One region of the Paenibacillus sp. FSL R10-2771 genome, then DNA from elsewhere that is predicted to be linked to it. Evidence: riboswitches for the same ligand, from Rfam matches in the RefSeq annotation. Region 1 holds a riboswitch; each other region holds the start of a gene.
The links. A riboswitch is a leader RNA that binds a small molecule or an ion and turns the genes downstream of it on or off. The one in region 1 is predicted to bind thiamine pyrophosphate.
Positions count from the first base shown of each region.

Region 2: it holds a riboswitch for thiamine pyrophosphate, as region 1 does, so the genes downstream of both, NSU14_RS29785 (ABC transporter substrate-binding protein) here and NSU14_RS20655 (thiamine phosphate synthase) in region 1, are expected to answer to the same signal.
Region 3: it holds a riboswitch for thiamine pyrophosphate, as region 1 does, so the genes downstream of both, NSU14_RS16320 (ABC transporter ATP-binding protein) here and NSU14_RS20655 (thiamine phosphate synthase) in region 1, are expected to answer to the same signal.
Region 4: it holds a riboswitch for thiamine pyrophosphate, as region 1 does, so the genes downstream of both, thiC (phosphomethylpyrimidine synthase ThiC) here and NSU14_RS20655 (thiamine phosphate synthase) in region 1, are expected to answer to the same signal.

Region 1 is NZ_JBBOBM010000001.1:4,797,915-4,800,112, forward strand. It holds gene NSU14_RS20645 (thiazole synthase) at 1-159, opposite strand, end outside; gene thiS (sulfur carrier protein ThiS) at 255-458, opposite strand; gene NSU14_RS20655 (thiamine phosphate synthase) at 465-1,154, opposite strand; TPP riboswitch at 1,229-1,331, opposite strand; gene NSU14_RS20660 (SDR family oxidoreductase) at 1,526-2,198, opposite strand, start outside.
Region 2 is NZ_JBBOBM010000001.1:6,909,760-6,911,957, reverse strand. It holds gene NSU14_RS29790 (thiamine-binding protein) at 1-185, opposite strand, end outside; gene NSU14_RS29785 (ABC transporter substrate-binding protein) at 239-1,324, opposite strand; TPP riboswitch at 1,456-1,566, opposite strand; gene NSU14_RS29780 (hypothetical protein) at 1,639-2,198, opposite strand, start outside.
Region 3 is NZ_JBBOBM010000001.1:3,782,936-3,785,133, reverse strand. It holds gene NSU14_RS16325 (ABC transporter permease) at 1-567, opposite strand, end outside; gene NSU14_RS16320 (ABC transporter ATP-binding protein) at 548-1,330, opposite strand; TPP riboswitch at 1,443-1,545, opposite strand; gene NSU14_RS16315 (TetR/AcrR family transcriptional regulator) at 1,614-2,198, opposite strand, start outside.
Region 4 is NZ_JBBOBM010000001.1:7,295,037-7,297,234, reverse strand. It holds gene trxB (thioredoxin-disulfide reductase) at 1-762, shown strand, start outside; TPP riboswitch at 835-941, shown strand; gene thiC (phosphomethylpyrimidine synthase ThiC) at 1,111-2,198, shown strand, end outside.

The DNA.
Region 1 (2,198 bases):
CTTGCTCTCCGGATCTACCCGGCGCAGGGCAACCGTAATGACCTGTGAACCCGAGCGGGCGATCACTTCGGGAATAAGAGTGTTGCGGCTGTATTTTCCGGTCCCGATGAACAGTCTGCTCGTTAAAGTAACTCCTCCAATAATCAAAGGATCCTGCATCATATCGCCTCCTGTGATAAGTCGTTGCCTTTATCTTAATTGCGTATTGGCGTATTGGCATTCTTGCATCTGCCGCACGCACAGTTACCAGTTACCTAGCCTCCGCCGACAAAATGAACCAGCTCAACTCGGTCACCTTCATTCAGCAATGTAACTTCATAAACCTCTCTGCCGGCAAGCTCACCATTCAGCTCCACAATAACCAGCTTCCCGGTCCACTCAGGCCGGGCCAGAAGATCAGCCAGCGTCCGGCAGCTCTCTTCATACCATCCTCTGCGTCCGTTAACGGTCAAATTCATTCCAGTTCACCTCCTTTGCCCGGTATGGGGGTCATTCAGGACTTCAGCATATGCTGCGGCCTGAACGGATGATCTGTAAGCCTCAGCGGCGCCAGCAGGATCCGTCGCTCCGCATATCCCGGACATTACGGCTATTCCGGCAGCCCCCTTCGACAGAACGATTCCGGTATTGCCCGGTGTGATGCCTCCGATAGCAATCAGCGGTATACTGCTGGAGCGGACAGCCACTTCCAGCTGCTCCAGGCCCCGTTCCTGCTGTCCGGGCTTGCAGGCCGTGGGAAATACATGTCCATACAGACAAAAGTCCGCTCCCTGCTGTCCGGCGCGTGCCGCTTCCTCCGGGGAATGCACCGACCTGCCCAGCCGCAGGCCCGGGGCAATACCGCTCGCCTTGGCAGGCGGCAGGCTGTGCCAGGCCAATTGGACGCCGGCTGCCCCTGCTGCCAGAGCCACATCAATCCGGTCATTAATAACCAGCTTTGAGGGCGGAACCCCCGCTTGCAGCAACCTCTCTGCGGCAGCCAGAAGCTCAAGTGCGGACAGGGCTTTTTCCCGGAGATGGATATAATCCACCATGGTATGTACAGCAGCAGCCAGTCCGGCAAGCTGCTCCGGATTCAGCCTCCCGTCCGAGATCAAATGGATTTCTTTCAGCACCTTCACCTTCCCTTCTATACGGCATTCCGGAAAATACAAAAAGACCGCCCCCTGTATCAGGAAGCAGTCCGGAATATAAGCAGGAATACCGGGTAATCCGTTACCCCCGCTGCATTATTCATTCTCCACTTCCCTACGCTGGTATAAACCAGATCAGGTTCAAAGGGTCCGAACAGATATGTCCGTCTCAGCCTTGCGGCACCCCTAGTGATCGTTCATATTCTATTGTTCTTGCAGTTTGTATATTAGCATATTATTCCTGTAAGAGCTATTCTTTAATAGATTCAATTATTAAGTCCAGCGGGTTTAAGCGGCAAAAAAGCCAGCCTTCCGGCTGACTTTTCATCTGTTGAACGTTTGATTCTTTAAACCAGTATAAACTTATCCGGCTTACAAAGCAGTGCCAATGGTCAGCCGTTAACGATCTCGCCGCCGTTAACATGCATGACCTGACCGCTCACATAAGAGGAATCGTCGGAGGCCAGATATACATAAGCCGGTGCCAGCTCTTCAGGCTGTCCCGGACGCTTCATCGGCTGGGTGCCGCCGAATTCACTGACCTTCTTCGCGTCAAACGTAGACGGAATCAGCGGCGTCCAGATCGGTCCCGGTGCTACCGCGTTCACGCGGATGCCTTTGTCTGCGAGATTCATCGACAGGGAGCGGGTGAAGCTGAGAATTGCTCCTTTGGTGGACGAATAGTCCAGCAGCTGCGGGCTGCCGCGGTACGCCGTGATAGACGTAGTGTTGATGATCGTGGAGCCTTTTTTGAGATGGGGCATCGCTGCCTTGGTCAGATAGAACATGGAGAATATATTCGTCCGGAACGTCCGCTCCAGCTGCTCGGCGGTAATGTCCTCAATGGTCTCCTGCGGATGCTGCTCTGCCGCATTGTTAATCAGGATGTCCAGCTTGCCGAGTCCCTCAATGGTTTTATTAATCAGATCCTGACAGAAGGCCTCAACCCCGATATCACCGGAGATCAGAATACACTTCCGCCCCTCCTGCTCCACCTGGCGCTTGGTTTCTTCCGCATCTTCATGCTCATTCAGATAGGATATCACTACATCTGCGCCTTCTTTG
Region 2 (2,198 bases), 2.1 Mb from region 1:
TGCATCTGACGTACAACTTCCAGCAGCTCCGTGAGCTCGCCTTCCATGGTGGTATCAAGCGGATTCACCTGGTGTTTAACCCCCGACTTCTGAATTACCTCAATCGCAGTGTCCACGTAAGGGATCGAATCCTCATTGTTTGGAGTCTTGGGAATTACCTGAATGCTAAGCAGTGTATTAGCCATTTATTATTCATTCCTCTCATGTAAGTTAGTGTCAGTACTATTCCAACCGGTGTTTATGGGCCTTCCGGCAAAAATTCATTCGTAAATGTACTTGCGGCATCGAGCGGTTTGTCCAGCAGCTTCAGGCCGTACATCCACTCGGCATAATTCTGCCAGATTTCTAGCTTCTGCTCACCCCAGCGGGCGGCATCGTCCTTGTATTTCGGGCTGAGCCATTTCTGGCTGGCCAGCACCAGCTCGGGATCAAGATCAGGCACGGCATCAGACAGGACCGTGGCCGCTTCTTCCGGATGGTCGATCGCGTATTGGTAACCTTTCGACGTAGCTTTGAGGAAAGCCTTCACCACTTCCGGATGCTCGGCGATTTCCTTCTCACTGGTGGTCAGCACCGGTGTGTAGTAATCCAGCTGCGGCGCATAATCCTTCAGGTACAGCATATCCAGCGGCTCGCCGCGCAGCTCGGCTTCGATCCCGGTCCAGGCGTAGAAGATCCAGGCAAAGTCGATATCGCGTTTCACCGCAGTGAAGAAGTCAGCTTCGCCGATATTCACCAATTTCACTTTGGAGACGTCTCCGCCATCGGGGTCCATGATGGCTTTCATAGCTGCTTCTTCCGCTGGAGAGCCCCAGCCTCCGTAGGTTTTGCCTTCGAAGTCTTTCGGCGTCTTAATGTTGCGGTCCTTCGGAGCGGCAAAGCCGGAGGTATTATGCTGAATGATAGCGGCGATGGAGACGAGCGGCACATCCTGCAGGCGGGCCAGGGTGAGCGCCTCCTGTGCACTGATGCCAAACTGGGCTTCACCGGAAGTAACCATGGTGTCAGATCCGGCAGCACCCGGCTGCACGATCTCCACGTCAAGACCTTCCTCCGCGTAATATCCCAGCTCCTTGGCGGTATACAGGCCGGTGTGATTCGTGTTCGGCGTCCAGTCCAGCGCAATCTTAACCGGGGTCAATTCTTTAGGCGCGTCGGTGGTACTGGCGGCTGCGGTTGCTTCAGGTGCAGCGGTGCTGTTCCCGGCGGCAGGTGTGCTGCCTCCGGCATTGCTGCCCGGGTTGACGTTCCCGTTGCCGCATCCGGCCATCACGAGCACAAGCATAGAGCTGAGCAGCAGCGGTAATACTTTTTTGACTCCCATTTCTCTTCTCTCTCCTTCCAGCAATCCCTAGTCTTCCAAAATTCAGAGTAACCCATACCAAAAAGCGCCCCGGAGACCGGGACGCCAGTTACTTGCGCAAGGTGAGTTCAACTTCAGGCCCATGAAGGGGCTCGGGGTTGAATGAAGATTCCTACGCTGGCATTATCCAGATCAGGTATAAGGGTCAGTATCTTGTGGGATACAATCTCAGCCGGCCAATTCCAGCACCCCTGGTTCTATGAAGTTCACGGGTATTGCTATGTTCTTACGGTGTATTATAGACGCCGCTCTTGCGGTTGTCCAGTCTCCCCGTCCTAATCTTCGAGCTTTAGCGGCAGAATCCAGGGGCCTTTGAGCAGGAATAGAGGCTCCGACATTCTAAAACGCAGCGTATCCGCGCCGGGCTCTGCATCCAGAAGAAGAGTCTTCAAGATTCTTGGGAATGTCTCGGTATCCTGCCAGCCGTATGAATATTTGTCCCCAGAACCCGGATAGCGGATGAAGAAATGCGTCAGTGACTTTGCCGCTTCGGGATCAAAATTCATATCCACATCAACGCTGACAGCCGTCCCGCTGCTGCGCTTAATGCGGGTGAATTCTACCGGGTAACCGGCGATCTCAGCGGTAATGTGGAGAGGCGCACTCTCCCCGCTGGCGGGCAGCGGCAGAACGACCTCCCGGGAGAGTGCCTTCCGTTCCGCTATTTCGATGTAAGGGATGACGACCCTGTAAGACTGTTCTTCAGCTGATGCCAATTCCCGGAACGAGAACTCCGACGGGTAGACCATGGTTGAAGGAGGTTCAACCTTCGCTTTGACTCCCTCTGCATTCTCGACATACAGGCCATTCCAGGATACCAGCGGCTCCAGTGAAT
Region 3 (2,198 bases), 1.0 Mb from region 1:
CGACAGCTTCAGTCCGGAGAAAAAGGACGGCAGGGCCAGCGGAACAGCAGCCTTGCGGAGAATCTGCCAGCGGTTCGCGCCAAGCGTCAACAACAGCTCGCGGTACTGCTCCGTATTCTTGCCCAGCCCATCGTAGGTGCCGACAACCACCGGGAAGAAGGCGGTCAGGAACACTACGGCAACCTTGCTCCACAAGGTATAGCCGAACCACATGATAAACAGGGGAGAGAGGGCAACCAGCGGAATCGTCTGGCTGATAATCAGCAGCGGATACAGCGCTTTGGCCAGCGGCCTGAACAGATGCATGCCCGTTCCCAGCAGACTGCCGCAGAAGACGGACAGAGCGAAGCCTGTTAGTACCTCAAGCAGCGTTGCAGGCAGGTGAACGCCGAAGAGTAAATGCCTGTCTTCCATCAGAGCAATCCAGATGGCAGTGGGAGCCGGCAGGATGAACGGAGGAATCAGCCCCAGCCGGGACACCGTTTCCCAGACCGCAAGAATCAGCAGCACAAGCAGAATAGCCGGGCTGTACTCCCGCAGCAATCTTCTATAGAAGACGGTTGTCATACAGCTTCAGCTCCAAATCCTGCCGCAGGGCAACAAACTGCGGTTCGTAATTCTGACTATGATGTCTGGGGCGGGGAAGACCGGTGATGAATTCCTGCATACCGCCCCCGGCACCGCCGGTCATCAGATAGATGCGGTCACTAAGCAGAAGCGCTTCTTCAAGGTCATGGGTAATGAACAGCACAGTCTTGTCCAGTCCCGACCATAATTCCAGCAGCCAGCGGTGAAGCTCCCGCTTGGTTATGGCGTCCAGTGCCCCGAACGGCTCGTCCAGCAGGAGCAGCTCATTCCCGGCGGCAATGGTGCGGAGTACCGCAACCCGCTGGCGCATGCCGCCCGACAGCTCATGCGGATACGCAGCCCCCGTATCACCAAGACCGAACTGCTGCAGCATGCTGCGGATCTGAATAACGGCTTCCTCTTTGGAGCCGTTCCGCTTCAGTTCCCAGGGCAGCAGGCAATTGTCCAGTACGGTTCTCCAGGGCAGCAGGAGATCCCGCTGCGGCATATAGCCGACCTGGCCGAGCCGCTCCGAGGCGTTATTAGGCGGTTGCCCATGCAGGGCAACCTCGCCGCTGCCGGGTTCCAGCAGGCCCGCGATAATCTTGAACAGCGTACTTTTGCCGCAGCCGCTGGCACCCACGACGGAGATGAACTCGCCGCGGCGGACCTTCATGGAGATTCCGGAGAAGACCGGAGCCCTTGAAGCTGCGCCGAAAGAATAGGACAGGTTAGCGATGTTGATCATAGGATGGGGAAGCAAGCCTCCTTAGGGAAAAGTGTTTACGCTACGAAAACAAGAAAGACCCATCCATTTCCGGAGGAAATGAATGGGCCTGAAGGTACAGTCAGTTTGCAAAGACGCGGAACCGCTGATACATTCTGCTCCACTTCCCTCCGCTGGTATGATCCAGATCAGGTTCCAAGGGTCCGGAGCTTAAGCTCCGTCTCAGTCGGCCGACTCCCCTAGTGAAATAACAGGTGCTATTGAATTCGTAATTGCTACTTAATATACCATAATTTCCCCGCTTGTAAAGAGCCTGTGCTCAGCGCTTGGAGAGGCCGGTGATGAACAACGCAACAATTCCCCGCGAGATTTCCTCTTTGGAGGAGCCGTTCCGTTTCTGTTCATACAGGTAAAGATCGGGACTAAGTACAGAGATCAGCGCTGTGGCAGCGAAGCGGGGATCGATCCCGATAATCTCTCCATTCGCGGATGCGCGGTGCAGAAGTTCACCCATAATCACTCCGAGCCGCTGGAAAAAAGGATGTTCGAACTGGGTAAGCTGCTTCTTGCCGGTGAATTCGGATTTGATCATGTTCAAGAGCTCCGCATATTGCTCAATGAAACCAACGACCTGCTCAATGCTGCTCTGCAGATGCGCGAGGGCAGCCGTTTCACCAGCGCTGGCAGCAAGCTGCTGTTCCATCCCCGACAGAAACTGCTCGGTGCTGTCCAGCAGCAGGGCCGAACAGATTTCGCCCTTATCAGTGAAGCGGCGGTAGAGCGATCCCTGCCCTATACCGGCCCGTTTGGCGATGCCGTACATACTGACAGCTTCGAGGCCGCTCTCGGTGAACAGCTGGCGGGCCGCCTCGAGAATCCGCTGCATATAAGGATCGGCGGGTTC
Region 4 (2,198 bases), 2.5 Mb from region 1:
CGTAAGCAGGCCGAACGCTTCGGCGCTGAATTCAAGAATGGCTGGGTGGAGTCGGTTGACTTCTCTCAGCGTCCGTTCAAGGTGACTGTAGACGGAATGGGTGTACTGGAAGCGGAGTCGGTCATTATTTCGACCGGCGCCTCCGCCAGATACCTGGGTATCCCGGGCGAGCAGGAGAATGTAGGACGCGGGGTCAGCACCTGTGCGACCTGTGACGGATTCTTTTTCCGTAACAAAAAGATTGTCGTGGTCGGCGGCGGCGATTCCGCGATGGAGGAAGCCAGCTTCCTGACCCGCTTTGCTTCCAGCGTAACGCTGGTGCACCGCCGTCCGGAGCTGCGTGCTTCGAAGATCATGCAGGACCGCGCACGCGACAACAGCAAGGTGTCATGGGCACTGAACCGCACGCCGCTTGAGGTAACCGTCGGCGATACCGGAGTTAAGGGCATCACCGTCCTTAACAATGAGACGGGACTTACCGAGCTGGTGGAAGCGGATGGTGTATTTGTCGCTATCGGACATACACCGAATACCGCTTTCTTAGGCGGGCAGATTAACACCGATGCCAATGGCTATATAGTGGTTAACCCGGGCACCACAGAGACGAATATTCCCGGCGTATTCGCTTGCGGCGACGTGCAGGATACGCGTTACCGTCAAGCCATATCGGCAGCCGGAACCGGCTGTATGGCCGCCATGGATGCCGAGAAGTTCCTGGAAGGCACGATGGTGCATGACTGGAGCGAATCGCTCGATAAATAACCGGAGAAGGTTCTTGTTATTTACGGGTTTACAAAAAAATCCTATACCAGTAGAATGTATTTAATTAGATAAGATACCCACTAGGGGAGCCTGAATAGGCTGAGACGGGAAAAGTGAATTTCCGGACCCTTGAACCTGATCTGGATCATACCAGCGTAGGAAAGTGGAGTCGGACCTTTTTTTGAATACAGTCTTATTGGGCTGTTCCTTTGATAAAGCCGCTCCAGGTGGAGCGGCTTTTTGACTTGCAAGAATTCATATGCCTTGTGCTATACATGATTCTTCGGCTCAGTCTGCTGCGTGAAATCTTATCTGATTGGCTCATAGAGCGAAGAGGAGGAGATTAGAATGCCAGAAATGATGAAGAACGAAGAGGTGGACCTTTCCCGATTTCCTGCAAGCCGCAAAGTGTATGTAGAGGGCTCGCGCCCGGATATTCAGGTTCCGATGCGGGAGATCAGCCTCAGCAGAACCGAGGGCGTTGCCGGGGAAGAGGAGAACGAACCGCTGCGTGTCTATGACACAAGCGGAATTTACACCGATGCTGCGCAAGAGGCTGACATTCGGAGGGGGCTGCCGCCGCACCGTTTATGCTGGATTGCGGAGCGTGGCGATTCGGAGGAATACACCGGAAGAGCTGTGCAGCCGCAGGATAATGGAATCCGCAGGGGCGGGCCGCCCGCAGAGGCTTATCCAGGGCTGCAGCGGAGTCCCCTGCGGGCACATGCGGGCAACAATGTTACCCAGCTGCATTATGCGCGGCAAGGGATCATTACTTCGGAAATGGAGTATATCGCGATCCGCGAGAATACCCGGCCGGAATTCGTAAGGGATGAGGTGGCCGCCGGACGGGCCATTATTCCGGCCAACATCAATCATCCCGAGAGCGAGCCGATGATTATTGGCCGTAACTTCCTGGTTAAGATCAATGCGAACATCGGAAATTCTGCGGTGTCTTCTTCTATTGAAGAGGAAGTGGAGAAGATGCGGTGGGCAACCCGCTGGGGGGCCGACACCATCATGGACCTCTCCACCGGCTCCAAGATTCATACCACCCGTGAATGGATTATACGCAATTCTCCTGTGCCTGTCGGCACGGTGCCCTTATACCAGGCGCTCGAAAAGGTGAACGGCATAGCCGAGGATTTAACCTGGGAGCTCTATCGCGACACGCTGATTGAGCAGGCGGAGCAGGGGGTCGATTACTTTACCATTCATGCCGGGGTGCTACAGCGCTATATTCCGCTGACTGCCGGAAGAATGACGGGAATCGTATCACGGGGCGGCTCGATTATGGCCGCTTGGTGCCTTGCCCATCAGCAGGAGAACTTTCTGTACACACACTTCGAAGCTATATGTGAGATTATGAAGACGTATGATGTGGCCTTCTCTCTGGGGGACGGACTTCGTCCGGGTTCTATAGCAGATGCCAATGA